Regions from separate parts of the Microbacterium sp. NPDC076911 genome, predicted to be linked through region 1. Evidence: predicted binding sites of a transcription regulator. Region 1 holds the regulator's gene; the other holds the start of a gene.
What was found. Region 1 encodes LexA, which represses DNA repair genes until DNA is damaged. Its sites were predicted from a motif close to TCGAACANNTGTTCGA; they were not measured.
Positions count from the first base shown of each region.

Region 2: a site for LexA is predicted at 5,750-5,765, ahead of AB0O81_RS05025 (DUF222 domain-containing protein). Genes of this name have one in related genera too.

Region 1 is NZ_JBFBMP010000002.1:23,825-31,437, reverse strand. Features, by position in the region: gene AB0O81_RS02620 (prolyl oligopeptidase family serine peptidase) at 1-1,293, opposite strand, end outside; gene AB0O81_RS02615 (methylenetetrahydrofolate reductase) at 1,527-2,465, shown strand; gene AB0O81_RS02610 (hypothetical protein) at 2,529-3,989, opposite strand; gene lexA (transcriptional repressor LexA) at 4,035-4,715, opposite strand; gene AB0O81_RS02600 (LysM peptidoglycan-binding domain-containing protein) at 4,999-5,391, shown strand; gene AB0O81_RS02595 (histidinol-phosphate transaminase) at 5,414-6,499, shown strand; gene hisB (imidazoleglycerol-phosphate dehydratase HisB) at 6,496-7,116, shown strand; gene hisH (imidazole glycerol phosphate synthase subunit HisH) at 7,113-7,613, shown strand, end outside.
Region 2 is NZ_JBFBMP010000003.1:49,279-56,891, forward strand. Features, by position in the region: gene AB0O81_RS05005 (DUF1254 domain-containing protein) at 1-1,171, opposite strand, end outside; gene AB0O81_RS05010 (hypothetical protein) at 1,242-1,484, opposite strand; gene AB0O81_RS05015 (glucose PTS transporter subunit IIA) at 1,576-3,675, opposite strand; gene AB0O81_RS05020 (hypothetical protein) at 3,914-4,243, shown strand; gene AB0O81_RS05025 (DUF222 domain-containing protein) at 4,277-5,728, opposite strand; gene AB0O81_RS05030 (ice-binding family protein) at 5,899-7,104, opposite strand; gene AB0O81_RS05035 (type I restriction endonuclease) at 7,358-7,613, opposite strand, start outside.

The sequences.
Region 1 (7,613 bases):
GAGGTAGGCGATCTTTCCGGATGCTGCGCCGCCCACGTGACTTGTTGGACCGCCGTGAACGAACACGACATATGGTGGGCGCTCGTTCGCTGGCGCGTGCACATTGGGGTTCGTCGGGGGGTAATCGAATGAGTACACCGGGCCGCGCGCGCCCTCGACGACGAATGGGCGCGCGCGTGGCATCCATTGTTCGCCCCAGGTAGGGGCACTCCCAGCGACCCGCGCGGCTCGTGCTGGCTGATCGATGTCGACGCGCCAGATTGCCGCGCTGCCATCTGCGGCTACCGTCGAGATCAGCACCTCGCTGCCACGGGTTGCTTCAATGACAGTGTTGGCCATGACATCGACTGGCAGCGCAGTCGCGGTGCCATCAGTGTCGATCACCGCTACCTCGTCGCTGCCGTTGGTTCTGATGGCCACGATGCGGCCATCAGCCAGCACCCCGAACCATCGAAGCCCGAGCACCCACAATCCGCCGCCCGTGTCGGCATTCGCCGGTGCGAGAGCGCGTGGAGCGGTGCCCGGTAGCGCAGCAGACACTCGCATGAGGTTCCAGCGGCCTGATTCGTCGTCGGTGTATGTGAGTTCCGACGGAGAAGTCCACACCGGTTGTAGCGGCGCGCTGCCGTTGCCGCCTGCAACCATGATGTAGTCATCGAGGCCTGCGCTCAGGGGCTTTAGCCGCAACTGGGTTTCGTCCCACGGCATGTGGGGGTGGTCCCACGCGACCCACGCCAGCATTGTGCCGTCTGGCGACAGCGCGGGTTGCGCAACGAACGTGCTGCGGCTCGCGAGTACGGTGACAGTGCTGCCGTCGCGGGCAGGCGAAGCATCCATTGAGATCTCTACGATGTCGCGCAGCGGAGTGGGCGAATCACCGTGCGTTTCGCGGATCGCCAACAAGCGACCGTGCTGCATGCTCAGCCCGCCGAAGCGATAGCCTCCCGACTCCGGGGTGAGAGCCTGAGGTTCGCTGCCGGGTTCTACGAGCCAGACACGTTGATCCGTCTTCTCCACGAACACGAGAACGCCCTCATTGCTCGTAGCCCAGGCGCCTCCGCCGTACTCGTGCACGCTCGAGCGAGCATTCCATGGTGCGGCGAGCATCGATTCTGGGGGAGCGGCCGCCCTTTGCCGCATCACCGTCGTCCGTCCGCCTTCAGCCGCCACAGACTGCCCCCACCACACGTCCTCGCCCACGAATTGCGCGCCTTCGAGTCGCGGAGATGCCGTAGAGACAGATGCTGCGGTGAGCGGAGACGGCCAAGTGCCGTAGGGGAGCGAGGTGGTCACCCTTCCACGGTAGGCGAAAGCGAAACACGGTGACACATGTGGCGACGCGTATTGCCCCTTCCGGTACCGTGGAACCATCGTCGCCCGACGTTTTCTCTCATGGAACACCGACGGCAATGGAGCGACAGCCGAGCCCGGCACCCGCCTGCGATGACACAGCTTTTCGGGTTTGGCCCGGGTATGTGTCCGCGGCCGTCCGGCCCGAATTCGTCCTTCGACCCGAAGATCACACGATGTCAATCGACCTGAGTGCACCACCTGTGCCGATCTCTTTTGAGGTGTACCCGCCCCGTTCCGAGGCAGCGTGGCCACATCTTCATCAGACGATCCAGCGCCTGGCGACGGTGAATCCACGTTTCATCTCGGTTACCTATGGCGCCGGAGGCACGACGGGTGGGCGTTCGCTCGAACTATTGACGCACATCCTCAATGAGACCAATGTGGAGCCGCTTGCCCATCTGACCTGCGTGGGCAGCACATACGAGACGACTAACGCGCTGATTCGTGAATTTCTTGATGCGGGAATCGGGAGCTTTCTCGCGTTGCGGGGTGACCCGCCGCCTGGCGTCAGCGAAGACGACCAATTCTTGGGAGACCTAGAAAGCGCAGCGCAGCTTGTGCAGCTGATCGATCGGGTGCAGGCGGAACGTACCCCTTATCGTGAAGAACCTGTCCCTGGAGTGCCTGGTGCAGCGCGAGTAGCGCGTCGCGAAAGCGTAGACATCGCTGTTGCAGCATTCCCCAACGGGCACCCACGCTCGCGCTACGCCAGTGAACACATCGATGCTCTCCTCGCCAAGCAGGCAGCAGGCGCGACCCTCGCTATTACGCAACTGTTCTTTCACGCCGATGACTACCTCGCTTTCGTGCAACGTTCGAGAGCTGCTGGCGTCACCATTCCGATCCTGCCGGGCGTCATGCCGGTCACCTCACCGGCTCGGTTGCGCCGCACCATCGAGCTAAGCGGCGAACCGATGCCCGCTGAGCTGTCCGTTGCGCTTGAGGTTGAACCGACCGTCGAAGGACAGAAGCAGATCGGGATCGCACATGCATCGGCTCTCGTGCGCGAGGTGCTTGCCGGTGGCGCACCCGGGATTCATCTTTACGCGTTCAACAATCACGACACGGTGCTCGCTGTGCTCCGCGATGCCGGCGTGACTACAGATAGCTGAGCTAACACGAAAGGGGTGGATGCCGCAGCGACGAAGCTGCGGCATCCACCCCTTTTCGATGTGTTACGAGAGTTTCTGCGTTTCTGCGTTGCTTGGCGTCGCAGCCACCAGGTCTGCATCTGGTGCCACTGCGTCGTCGAGGACGAGAGTGTCGCCTGCTCCGCCTGGATCGTCGAGGTCACTCTGCGGTGAGGCTGCCACATCATCGGGAGTCCGCTGTACCAGCGTCGCGGCGAGCCAGGCAACGAGTGCGAGCACCACCACCAACAGGATGTCGCCGATGGAGAGAGGCCGCAACGCGAACACGAGCAACACAGCGAGTACGAGGATGATGGCGCGCACCAGTAGGCGCTGCTGGAACATCCACTCGCCGAATCGACCGGTGTTCAGACCGTTGCGCTGCAGCGAACCACGGGCAGCGGTTGAGAGCGTCCCACTGAAAGCGCGGGCTCGTGCGGCGTGGCGCGATCGACCGGCCAGCCAACCCGAGACTGCGATAACGACGCCGAGGAAGGCGAGCACCACAGCCGTGTCTTGCATAGCGCCAACCACGGCGTAGAAGATTGTGCTCAGCGTGTCGGTGGGAATGCCCAGAGCCGAGGCGTTGATACCGAGCACGGCATTTGCGCCTGCGAATCCCGCTGCGAGAAGTCCAGAGCCGATCGCTATTGCGATGCCGGTGCCCAGTACCGCGACAGAGCGACGGCGGGCAAGCGCAATGCCGATGGCGAAGAGAGCGAGGCAGACCACCGGCAGCCACCAGCCCACCGCGACGGCAATGGCATATATGGTGCCTACCAGCACCAGTGCGTCACTTTGCACGATATCGATTGAGGTTGAAATTGCGGGAATCAAACTGGCGACGCCGATTCCCTGCTCGACCATCTGCGACTTGAGCTCTTCAACGATAGGACCGAGCTGAATGGCGAGGGTGCCATCATTGGCGATTGTGACGATGCCATCCGTATCGTCCGCGGTGGCAGTCGCTATCAGCGCCCGGTGGCTAGCCACCAAAGCGGTACGCCAGACACTGGCAAACGCGTCTGACTCGACGGCCTTAGTCACACCAGTTTCAATCAGGCTCTGGACGCCGGATGCCGCGGGAGCTCGAAGCAGATTCAGCGCGGTGAGCGCGGCGGGAGGCAGATCAAGCGTTGCGATCCCGTCGAACAAGCTGTCGGTGTAGGTCTCGACGTCGATGGAGGCATCGATGGCGGTGACCGCCTCATCGATGATCAGAGCCTGCACACCGGGGTCATCAGCGAGCGGCGCGAAGGTGGCGACGAAGGCATCTTCGCTGACGAGCTCAACACGCGCCCAACTGGCAACGACCGAAACCGGCACCATGAAGCCGGCGAGGATGATGCAGAAGGCCGATAGTGCTGCGCGCCACCACCCCGCTCGCGACTTCGCGGGCGTCGACCGCACCGTGGCAGCAGGTTCTGGTGATGCTGTTTTGAGTGCTGCGTTCTCTTGTCGCAGCTCCTCTAGCTCAGCGCGTAGCTTCTCGACCTCTGTTGCCATGGCATGCCCCCTAAAATCTTGGTGCCGCCAGACTAGTGGAGGGGGTCAGACGGCGCGTAACACCGCAACTACTTTGCCGAGAACGACGGCATCGTCGCCCAGGATCGGTTCGAACGCAGAATTGCGCGGCAACAGCCAGGTGTGGCCATCTCGCTGGCGAAACGTCTTGACCGTTGCCTCTTCATCGAGCATTGCGGCAACAATATCGCCGTTGTCGGCCACGTTCTGCGAACGCACGACTACCCAGTCGCCGTCGCAGATTGCTGCGTCAATCATTGAGTCGCCCGAAACCTTGAGCATGAAGAGGTCGCCCTTCCCGACGAGTTGACGGGGGAGCGGGAAAATCTCCTCGACGTGCTGTTCGGCGGTAATTGGCACGCCTGCGGCGATGCGGCCGACCAGAGGAACCATCGCAGCGTCGCCGACAGCGGGTGCACTGTCGGCGGGATTCTCTGTGGCGGTGCCGGGAAGATCGATAAGGACCTCCATCGCGCGAGTCTTTCCAGCGTCGCGTCGCAGGTATCCGCTCAACTCCAGCTGGTTGAGCTGGTGAGTGACGCTAGAGAGCGACTTCAAGCCGACGGCATCTCCAATCTCACGCATGCTCGGCGGATACCCGTTGCGAGCGATCGCACGCTGGATGACCTCGAGGATCGCCATCTGCTTGTCGCTGAGGTTCTTGCGCCGCCGCGTTTGCGGCTTATCGCGCCCACTCGCATCGCTCATCTTCGGCTCCTGTCTGGTTTCTCCGGCAGCTCTGACCAGCATCGGTCTTCGAATGTCGGAGGGTCATGGTGGGGTTCTCCTATCGAAACCGTATCCGGATTCTTCTCTCGAACGTACAAGCGAACGCGCGTGTCGCGTTCGAGACTCGCAAATCAGAAACGGCACTTGACACCCAATTACATCGAAGATACGTTCGGAATATAGATTCCCATCATGACCAGATAGTCGATTCGCCAAAGCGAATCTTCGATCAGTCGAATCTTCCGAGTCGAGGAGACCAGCCATGACCACCATCGGCATCACAGCCTTTTCGCCGGCGGCATCGCTATCAGCGCAGCGAACGTCGAGTCAGTCCACCAAGCTGCGGCTGACAGCGCGTGGCAGGCGCGTGTTCGCTGCCATAGCGGCGTTGCCGCTCGTGATCGCATTGAGCATCGCGGCCATCAGTGGAGGAGCTGCAATGGCGTCTCGGGATTCTGGTGTGGCATCGGTGTCCTACGAAACCGTGACAGTGGGATCAGGAGACTCGCTCTGGTCCATTGCTGAAGAGGTGGCCCCTGCAGCAGACCCGCGCGATGTGGTTGATGCCATAGTGCGGTTGAATGCCCTCGACAGCGCCAATGTTCTTGTTGGACAGCGACTGGCCGTGCCTGCCGAGTATTCATCTGGCTCCTAGGCGTACGCCCTACGATGGGCCAGTGAGTGTACGACTGGAAGATCTCCCCCTCCGCGATGATTTACGCGGGCTGACGCCCTATGGAGCGCCGCAGGCACCATTGCCGATAGCGCTGAACGTCAACGAAAACACCCATCCTGTGCCGCAAGAAGTGGCTGACGACATCATGGATTCGATCGCATTGGCACTGCGGGAAGTGAATCGTTATCCGGATCGCGATTTCGTCGCGTTGAGAGAGGGGTTCGCGGACTATCTCGGTCACGGACTCACAGCTGACAACATTTGGGCGGCGAATGGCTCCAACGAGGTGTTGCAACACGTCCTTCAAGCCTTTGCGGGTCCGGGGCGAAAGGCATTTGGCTTCGCGCCGACGTACTCGATGTATCCGCTGCTCAGCCAAGGCGTCGGGGCAACGTGGATCGCCGGCAGGCGAGAGCCTGACTATTCGATTTCGGCGGTCGACGCCGCCGCTCAGGTGCGAGAGGCGCAACCTGACGTCGTCTTCCTCTGTTCGCCGAACAATCCCACGGGCACACCGGTCAGCCTCGATGTGATCGAAGCGGTGTATGAGGCGGCCACCGGCATGGTCGTGGTCGACGAGGCGTATCACGAGTTCGCGCCGCAACAGGAGCGTTCAGCGCTTACGTTGCTTCCTGGTCGCGAGCGACTTATCGTCTCGCGCACCATGAGCAAAGCGTTCGCTTTTGCCGGTGCGCGGGTGGGTTATCTCGCCGCTGACTCTGCTGTTGTTGACGCGTTGCGGCTGGTTCGGCTGCCGTACCACTTGAGCGCGCTCACTCAGGCAGCCGCAAGCGCTGCGCTTCGTCATGCACCGACGATGCTGCAGATGGTCGACGACATCGTTGCGCAGCGAGATCGAATTTCGGCAACGATCGAGGCGCTCGGGTATCGCCCGTACGAATCGTGGTCGAACTTCGTACTGTTCGGCGACGTCGACGACCCGGCAAAGTTGTGGCAGCAGTTGTTCGATCGTGGTGTTTTGATTCGAGACATCGGGATTCCGCACCACCTGAGAGTCTCCGCTGGCACCGAAGAAGAGACCACCGCGTTCCTGGACGCGCTGGCGTCGATAGGATCAGCGTCATGACCGAAGCTACTTCCCTCGCCGCGCGCACTGCGTCTATCCGGCGTTCCACGAGCGAGTCATCTGTTGAGCTCGAACTCAACCTAGACGGGAGTGGCCGTAGTCATATCGACACGACAGTTCCCTTCTTCGACCACATGTTGACGGCGTTCGCCAAGCACTCGCTGACCGATCTCACGGTGCGCGCGTCCGGTGACACTGACATCGACGCACACCACACCGTGGAAGACATTTCGATCGTGCTCGGTCAAGCAATTCGCCAGGCACTCGGCGACAAGTCCGGCATTTCTCGCTACGGCGACGCACTCGTTCCCCTCGATGAGGCACTGGCGCAGGCTGTGGTCGACATCAGCGGTCGTCCCTATCTGGTGCACACCGGTGAGCCAGTCGGGTTCGAACACCACCTGATTGGTGGTCACTTCACGGGGTCGCTTGTGCGCCACACCTTCGAGGCCATCTCGTTTCAAGCGGCATTGACCGTGCACGTGCGTGTGATCTCGGGGCGTGACCCACATCACATCGCTGAAGCCGAATACAAGGCATTCGCACGCGCGTTCCGCCAGGCCAAAGCGCTGGACCCGCTCGTCGAAGGTATTCCCAGCACGAAAGGCGCTCTGTGACTTCGAGGCCGCTCGTCGCCGTGCTCGACTACGGGTCGGGCAACGTTCACTCGGCAGTGAAGGCTCTGGACGCTGCTGGTGCAGATGCACGCCTGACGTCAGATCGCTCGCTCGTGCTCGAAGCAGACGGTTTGCTTGTTCCTGGGGTCGGAGCCTTCAGCGCGGTGGCGAATGCCCTTCGCGAAACCCGCAGCGACGAGCTGATCGGTCGTCGGCTCGCTGGGGGGCGTCCGGTACTCGGAATCTGCGTCGGAATGCAGGTTCTGTTCGAGCACGGTGTCGAGCGCGGCGCAGACTCCAAGGGACTAGGGGAGTGGCCCGGCGCTGTCACAGAGCTGGATGCACCCGTGCTGCCGCACATGGGATGGAACACCGTGACCCCTGACGAGGGCACGCGGCTGTTTCGGGGCCTAGAAGACGAACGCTTCTATTTTGTGCATTCGTTCGCCGCGCGAGAGTGGACACTGGACGTGCAGCCGCCATTTCCGAAACCCATC
Region 2 (7,613 bases), on a different contig from region 1:
GCAAAGTGAGTCGATATGTCTTGTCGCCCTGCAGGTAGTTTCCTGCTGAGTCGTGCTCCGCCAGCGCGTACTGCGAGCCGACACCGACCATCTCGAGTGCCATCGCCGGAGTGTTGAGTGTGGCCTGGTAGAAAAACAGCGTGCGGGCGTCCATGTTGCGGCCGCCGCGGCCGTCTTTGTCAAGCCAGCGGTAGTCGCCACCGACGAAGCCGGTCTTCCACTTGCGGTCGTCGTAGTAGTAGGCACGCGGGTCGCCGGTTTTGAAGCAGATCGCTCGGGCGGTGGCGTTTCCGACCGCCGCGGCCTCTGTCAGCAGGCCCACCATGCGCTCATCGGGTGCGAAGGGGTGGTCTTTGTGGATGCCGATGGCAGCGAGCAGTCCCCGAGTTTCTGGGTCAATCAGCTCGATAGGCTCACGCGTGATCACGTCAGCAACTTCTTCGTAGAACGAGCGATCGTTGGCGTGGATGGTGTTGAACTCTTTGCCCGAGATCGAGATGAACTCCATCGCGGGGCGTGCGCCCGCCGCGTTGAGCGGGTAGATCTTGACGCCACCCTCGAACATCGCCTTCGCCGCGTCGGTCTTGCCGTCGACGAGAAACCCGCGCAGTGCCAACAGGTTTGTGTAGCTTCGCGAGTGCGACACGTAGTAGCCGTCGGGAATGTCACCCTCGTATCCCGGAGGAACGAGCAGATAGCTGCCACCTGCTCCGCGGTCGGGTCCTGGTGCACCCATGTCGGTCACAAACCGGAACCATGCGTCGTTGACCGTGCCAGGACCGCAGCCCGGCGGGATCTCGACGACGGTGGGTCCGTCACGGTGCAGATCGAGCATGGCGAGCGCATACACCGTGTCGGTGTTGCCCGTCAGAAAGAGTGGGGTCGAATCGAGCAGCTGATCGGCGATCGCCATCTTGTGCGCTGCATCGCAGCCGATCTCTGCGAGGCCCGCACGCAGGCCCTCGAGCGATGCTGCCGGAATGCTCTGCAAGAACACTTCGACGCCGCGGGCGAAGTCGAGCTGGTCGAAGACCTTTGCAGCGGTGTCTTCGCTGGGAAAACCGTCAGTGAACTCGAGGGTGCCGATGCGGGTCTCGACCCGGTCGGGCGTCATGATCTTGCTCGGAATCGGCGTGTTGTAACCGGCAGGAACGTCTGCTGAAGTGCTCATGCTTTCACGCTAGCGGCGGCGGCGCCTGCGATCGTCACATTGTTGGGGTGAAACTCCCCCGCTCGCGACATCAGCCCTTGCGCTGCGTGACCTTGTAGACCTCCCCCTGCTGGTCGTAGGTCGTCCATTCACCGACCGGTTCGCCCGCTTCGAAGTAACCGGAGCGCTTGATAGTGCCGTCGAGGCGATACCACTCCCAGTACCCCACTGGCTGACCACTCTCTGTCTTGCCCTTTGACCAGCGGGTGACCCCGTTGGCGTGGTATTTGATCGTGTAGCCGTCGACGATTTCGGTCTTCTTCGCATCGCTCACCAGTCCATTCTCGCCCGGCGCAGCGAAGTAGCGCGAAGACAACGGGTGGGATGCTGCACGCGTCAGCATCCCACCCGTTGTCTCTTGCGTATTACTTGGGGTCGACCGTGATCAGCGATGCACCGGGCTCGACCGTTCCTTCGGTGACCGGGACGACCTCGCCGAAGTCATCGGCGTTGAGCACGATGACGGGCGTGACCATCGGATAGCCAGCCTTTTCGATGACGGATCGGTCGAAGGTCACCAGCGGGGTGCCGAGTTCGATGCGGTCGCCGTTCTTGACCTTCACGTCGAAGCCTTCACCCTTGAGGTTGACCGTGTCGATGCCCACGTGGATGAGCACTTCGAGCCCGCCATCGAGCACGAGGCCGAACGCGTGACCGGTTGGCTGCGCGGCGGCGACGGTTCCTGCTCCGGGCGAGTAGACGGTGTCGCCAGAGGGCTCGATCGCAGCGCCCGGCCCCATCACTCCGCCGGCGAAGACGGGGTCAGGAACTTCGCTGAGCGGCACCACGCGACCCGCGAGCGGGGCGGCGATGTCGAGCGCGATCCGCTCCGCAACCGCGGTGGCCGTGGCGACCGTGGCGACTGCGGCTGCCGGTGCAGCATCCGATGCGTCAATGACGCGCGGTTCAGCCGCTTCAACCGATGCGGGCGAGACCTTCTCAGCCGCGGCTTCTGCCTCGGCAGCGTCGCGGGCTACTTCGAACTCCGCCTGCTGCTCTGGCGTGCGGAAGTTCGAGCCGATCACGAGGAACATCGACGTGAAGAACGCACCGGCGATTGCGATCGCGTAGAGCCCGATCGGGTTGAACGCGGGGATCGTCAGCAGCGAGGTGAACACGAACGCCTGTGTGGTGATGCCGTTCTCGAGTCCGAGAACGAGACTGCCGACGCCGATGATCAGGCCGCCGACGAAGCAGCCGACGAGGAGGCGTGGATAGATGCGCTTGAACCGCAGATGGATTCCGTAGAGCGACGGTTCTGAAATACCTCCGAGCAAGCCGGCGGCGAGCGCACCGGTCGAGGTCTGCCTCATCTGGTGGTCGCGGTGGCGAATGGCGAGTACGAGCACACCAGCAGTGGCGCCGAAGCAGGCGAAGTTCCATGCGCCCATCGGGCCCTGGATGTAGTCGTAGCCGAGGGTCTGGATGTTCAGCAGCATGACCGCGTTGATGGGCCAGTGCAGGCCGAGCGGCACCATGAACGGGTATGCGAGCGGAATGACGATTGCGAAGATGAACGGTGAGAAGCTGTTGATCGCGGCGAGCAGGTTGGCGAGCGCGGCACCGGCGTAGACACCGATCGGGCCGATGATAAACGCGGTCATCGGGATCATCACCAGCATGGCAAGGAACGGCACGAAGATCAGCTGCAGGTTCGGCGGGATGATCTTGCGCAGGCCCTTATAGACCAGGCCCAGCACAGCCGCCATGAGTAGCGGCGGGAACACCTGCGAGCTGTAGTCGAATACGGTGAGCGGGAACCCGAAGATCGGCACGATCGTCACGTCAACCCCGAATACCACGGTCGGCTCGACGCCATCACCGAGGGCAAGGAAGCCCGGGAGCATCAGCACGGCCATGATGGCGAAGCCCACCCAAGGGTCTGCGCCGATCTTCTTCGAGGCGTTGTAGGCGACCATCAGCGGCAAGAAAATGAACACACATTGCCACATGAGGTTGATGAAGGCCCACGACGGATCGAGGGTCACACCGGGTGAGTTCCAGTCAGGAATGACGTCGAGCGTGGCCATGAGGGCCATGAAGGTGATGAAGAACGAGGCGCCGAGCAGTGCGCCGAGCACCGGGCGGAACGAGTCGGAGAGGAACTCGAAGAACGAGTCGATCCAGGCGACCTTGCCGCGCACGCCCTTCGAGCGTTCACGTTCTTTGATCGATGCGATGTCGTCGCCGCCGCCGTCCGAAGGCGCTGCGCCCCCATCGATGTCGGGGAGCGCTTTGATGTCGTTGTAGACAGATTGCACAGCGCCACCGATGACGACCTGAAAACGGTTGCCCGCTTGCGGCACCGCGCCCATTACGCCGGGGATTGCTTCCACCGCGTTTTGGTCGACTTTGCCCGAGTCGACGAGCTGAAATCTGAGTCGTGTTGCGCAGTGTGTGAGGCTCTCGATGTTGCCCGAGCCGCCGACACCTTTAACGATGTCGGCTGCGGTGCTGTCTGCCATGTCGATCTCCTCGGATGGATCAGTTTCAGATCTGTGGGGTGGCTGCAGTGCAGAGTGATGCCCGCATCGCTCGTGATCGTATCGCTCCGGTCGACGGAACACTACGAAATTGTGGACGAACAGGGATGTTGTCGGATCTGCGGTTGCCGGTAGGCCGGTTCCGTCCCGCGGTCAAGCCCGTTGTTGACCGAATAGAAGAAGTGGATGCTGATGTATACCCACAAGCAGAGGAGGACGCATGGCTACTGAACCGAGCGACGAGAAGATGCCCGCTGACGCAGAGCAGGTCGACGCAGAGCAGGCCGATACAGAGTCGACTAACGCAGAATCGACTAACACAGAATCGACTAACGCAGAATCGACTAACGCAGAGTCGGCCGACGAGATGCCCGCCGACGAAGACGTGCAAGAGCCCAGCACCGAGAAGGAGCCTGGCGACGAACCCAAGGCGGAGAAGCCCAGCCAGCCCGAGCCCAGTCACCAGGCAGTAGGTATTGGCGTCGTGGGGGCACCGCTCGTGGAGCCTGAGGAGCCAGCGGAGCCAGAGGCGCCCGTCGACGAGGATTGAAAGCTGCCGTCAGAACGGCTCGGGATCGAACTGTTAGAACGGCGCGGGGTCACATTCAGCGTCGGTGGCGAAGTGCACACCGCTCGACGAATGGTCGGGATAGACGCGGCCGGTGGGACTGGTCCACTCCATGATTCCGTCGGGCTTTTGCGTGACCCGCCACGGGGTGTGATGTTTCAGGGTGTGATGGCGCCGACACAGATGCGCAAGGTTCGAGACAGCGGTCTTTCCGCCATGCGCCCAGTCGACGGTGTGATCGACATCGCTGCGTGCGGTGGATTGCCTGCATCCGGGGAATCGACAGTGTTGGTCACGAACTGCCAGGAGTCTTCGCATCTTCTTCGTCGGTTGGTATCGGTCAACGGCGAGAACCGCGGCGGAGATCGGATGGGTGAGTATTCGGTCCCATGCGGGGGCGTGTCTCGCGAGTTCGCGCGCGGTGTCTGGGTCGATTGGCCCGTGACCGGCAAGAGCGATCGAGTCGAACGGGTCATCGACCGGTGAATCCAACAGGGTGAGAACCGGAACGGTGACTTGCACGGTAGCGCGGATGCTGCCAAGCCCTGTGTCGCGGGTGCCGATGTGCGCAACAGGGTCAGAAGCGAGGAGGAGGTCGGCGAGAAGGTCAGCGCGGATCGCGTCGAGGCTGCGGCGCGCGCTGCGGAGTTCATCGACGTAAGCCGTTGCACGTTGCACTCCACCCGCGGATGCCTCTTTCGTCGCAGCATGCGCAGCTTCTTGCTTCGCAGCGTGCGTAGCTTCTTGCTTCGTAGCGTGCGTAGCTTCTTGCTTCGCAAGGCGTGCAGCATCGCGTGCGTCGCGAATCGCCTGCGCATCGGCGTCAGCCACCTCGCGTGCCATCTGGGTGAGGCGGTCGTGGATACCGTGGATGATGACCGCCGGCCCCGTCACCTGCAACTCGGCCATGCCGTCGTCAAGATCACGCACCTGCACCGCCCGAGATACAGCCGCCGCGACGTGGCGTTCGCGGATCGTCTCGTTCAGAAACCACTGCGCACGCCGCTTCGCGACCGGGCGCAACCGGGTCACCGTCTCGGCTTCGGCGTACGGCAGAATGCTCGATTCGTACTCCGCGATCAACTCTGGTTCAGTGATGCGGTCGCCGGCTTCAACGATCGCCTTCGCGTGTGCCAAAGTGACACGCCCCGCCGCAAGCGCAGTGGTGGTTTCGGGAAACACCTCGACCATGCGCTCTGATTCACCGATCTGTCGTTGCACGGTGCGGTCAGAAACTCGCAATGCGGCAGCCAGTTCTGCCGCCACACTGCGGTGTGCGAAATCTGCGTCAGATTGGGAGGCTTCAGCATCCGCCCACTCTTTTGCAATCGCCCCCGCCTCGGCGAGCGCACGAGCCTCGCGTGCCTGCAGCCCCGCGATCTGGCGTCGAATCTCGACCACGTCGCGCACCACCGAAGCGAGGCGTGCGGTTGCTCGCTCAGCGGGAGCAGCAGCGGTGCGGGACATACCGCAATGATGACAGGGGCCTCGGACATTTGTTCGAATGTCGATGTGGGTTGGTTGAGATTGGGCGCGAGAATGCCGCGCCAGCGGCGAGCAACGCGAACGCCGCTTCTCACACCAACCCTCACCGGGCAGCATCCGAGCGGGGCGATACACCCCAGTCGCGATGCTTGCTAGGCAGTTCGGCGCCGACCGACCGCGATTGTGATTGCCGCACCGAGCAGCAGCAGCACAGTGGCTGCGAGTAGAGCCGAAGTCGGATTCACTCCCGACTCTGCCAGTGAAGCCGCCGCTGTGTCATCGACGCCCGACACATTCGTCGAGTCGACCGCTGCAGCGCTGGTGTCGGTCTCGGTATCGCCCTGCTCAGAAGCGTCAACTGGTGTTGATGTCGCGGGCGATGAGATCGCGACCGAGTATTCGACGGTGTCGTCTGGTGCTGTTCCATTGCTCGCCGTAATTGCGAAAACGAACGTTCCGGCTGCTGTCGGGGTTCCTGAGATCACACCGCTTGTCGGGTTCAACGTGGTGCCAGTCGGCAGCGTTCCGCTGGCGCTGTAGGTCGGTGCGGGTGTGCCCGACGCGACGATCGTGTGCGCGTAGGGTGTGCCAGTCTCGCCTTCACCCGGAGCGTCAGAAGTGATCTCTGGGCTCGTCGCCTCGACCGGCGTGGTGGTGTCGCAGGTTTCATCGACGCTGATCACGTTCGTGTCGAGAGTGACAGCACCGTTGAGCGCGAGAAGGCGCCCGTCGATGGTTGCGCCGGTGTTGGCTGTGATCGAGGTGTAGGCCAGCACAGTGCCGACAAAGGTCGCGTTAGTGCCGAGGGTTGCCGAGCTGCCCACCTGCCAGAACACGTTGCAGACACTCGCCCCGCCAGTAACGGTGATTTCTGAATTGGATGCTGCGAGCAAGGTTGACGCGGCTTGAAAGATCCAGACCGATTCGGCGGTGCCTTCAAGTACAAGCGAGCCGTTCAGCGAGATCGCGCCACCCGAATACACGCCCGGTGTGAGTGAAAGACCGTTGAGCTCGTCGCCGCTGAGCGGGGTGGGCGTCTGGCTGGCTGCATCGTTGTATGCGACGAGGGCGTCTGCTTGAGCTTGGGTCGCCACAGCGGTGGTTGCTTCAGTGACTCCGTTGACAATGCCGGGCGGAAAGCCGGTGATCGAGGTTCCCGGGCTGACACCGAGGTTTCCGTTGATCACGGTCGGGCCCGTGTTGGTGACGGCAGAGGCGCCAAGAACACCGAATGGTGCGGCGGTTCCGAGATCAAGCTCGGTGGCGGCGTAAGCGGCTGTGCTCGGGACGAGGGCCACGGCGAGCATTGCGGCAATAATGGCGGCGGAGAAGCGGACTTTTGAGGATGCCTTGAACAAGGTCGATCCCTTCCTGATAGGAGGGGCATCCAAGGTCAACGTGTTCAACAGCGTATGCGCCTAGGGCATGTCTACCAGTGAATCGTCTTGACCAGCCATTTCGTGACCTGATCGACGCAGAAGAGCGGGTCGCTGTAGTTGGCGGCACGTCAAACGAGGCGTTGCACCTCAGTCATTGTTCCGGCAATGCGTCGAGGCCGTCGCGTCGTTCAGACGAGGCGTTCCACCGAAGTATGCGCTTCCCGGTGCGCCATCAGCTGTATCGCTGCACAGCGACCCGAATGGCATCAGCATGCTCGTAAATCTCATCTAGCGTCGTCAGCGGGTGCCGTGTTTCGACCTTCGCCTCGTCAAGAAGGCCCAGGTACTTTAGCTTCCCGTTGAAGTGGAGCCGCGCAATTGGCTTTCGGTTGTTGTCATCGAGCAAGACCGCGAAATAGCTCTTCGCATCGCGTTGCGTTATTCGTTGAGGTTTCACCTCTCCGCACGCGATCGCCTTCACAATCTGA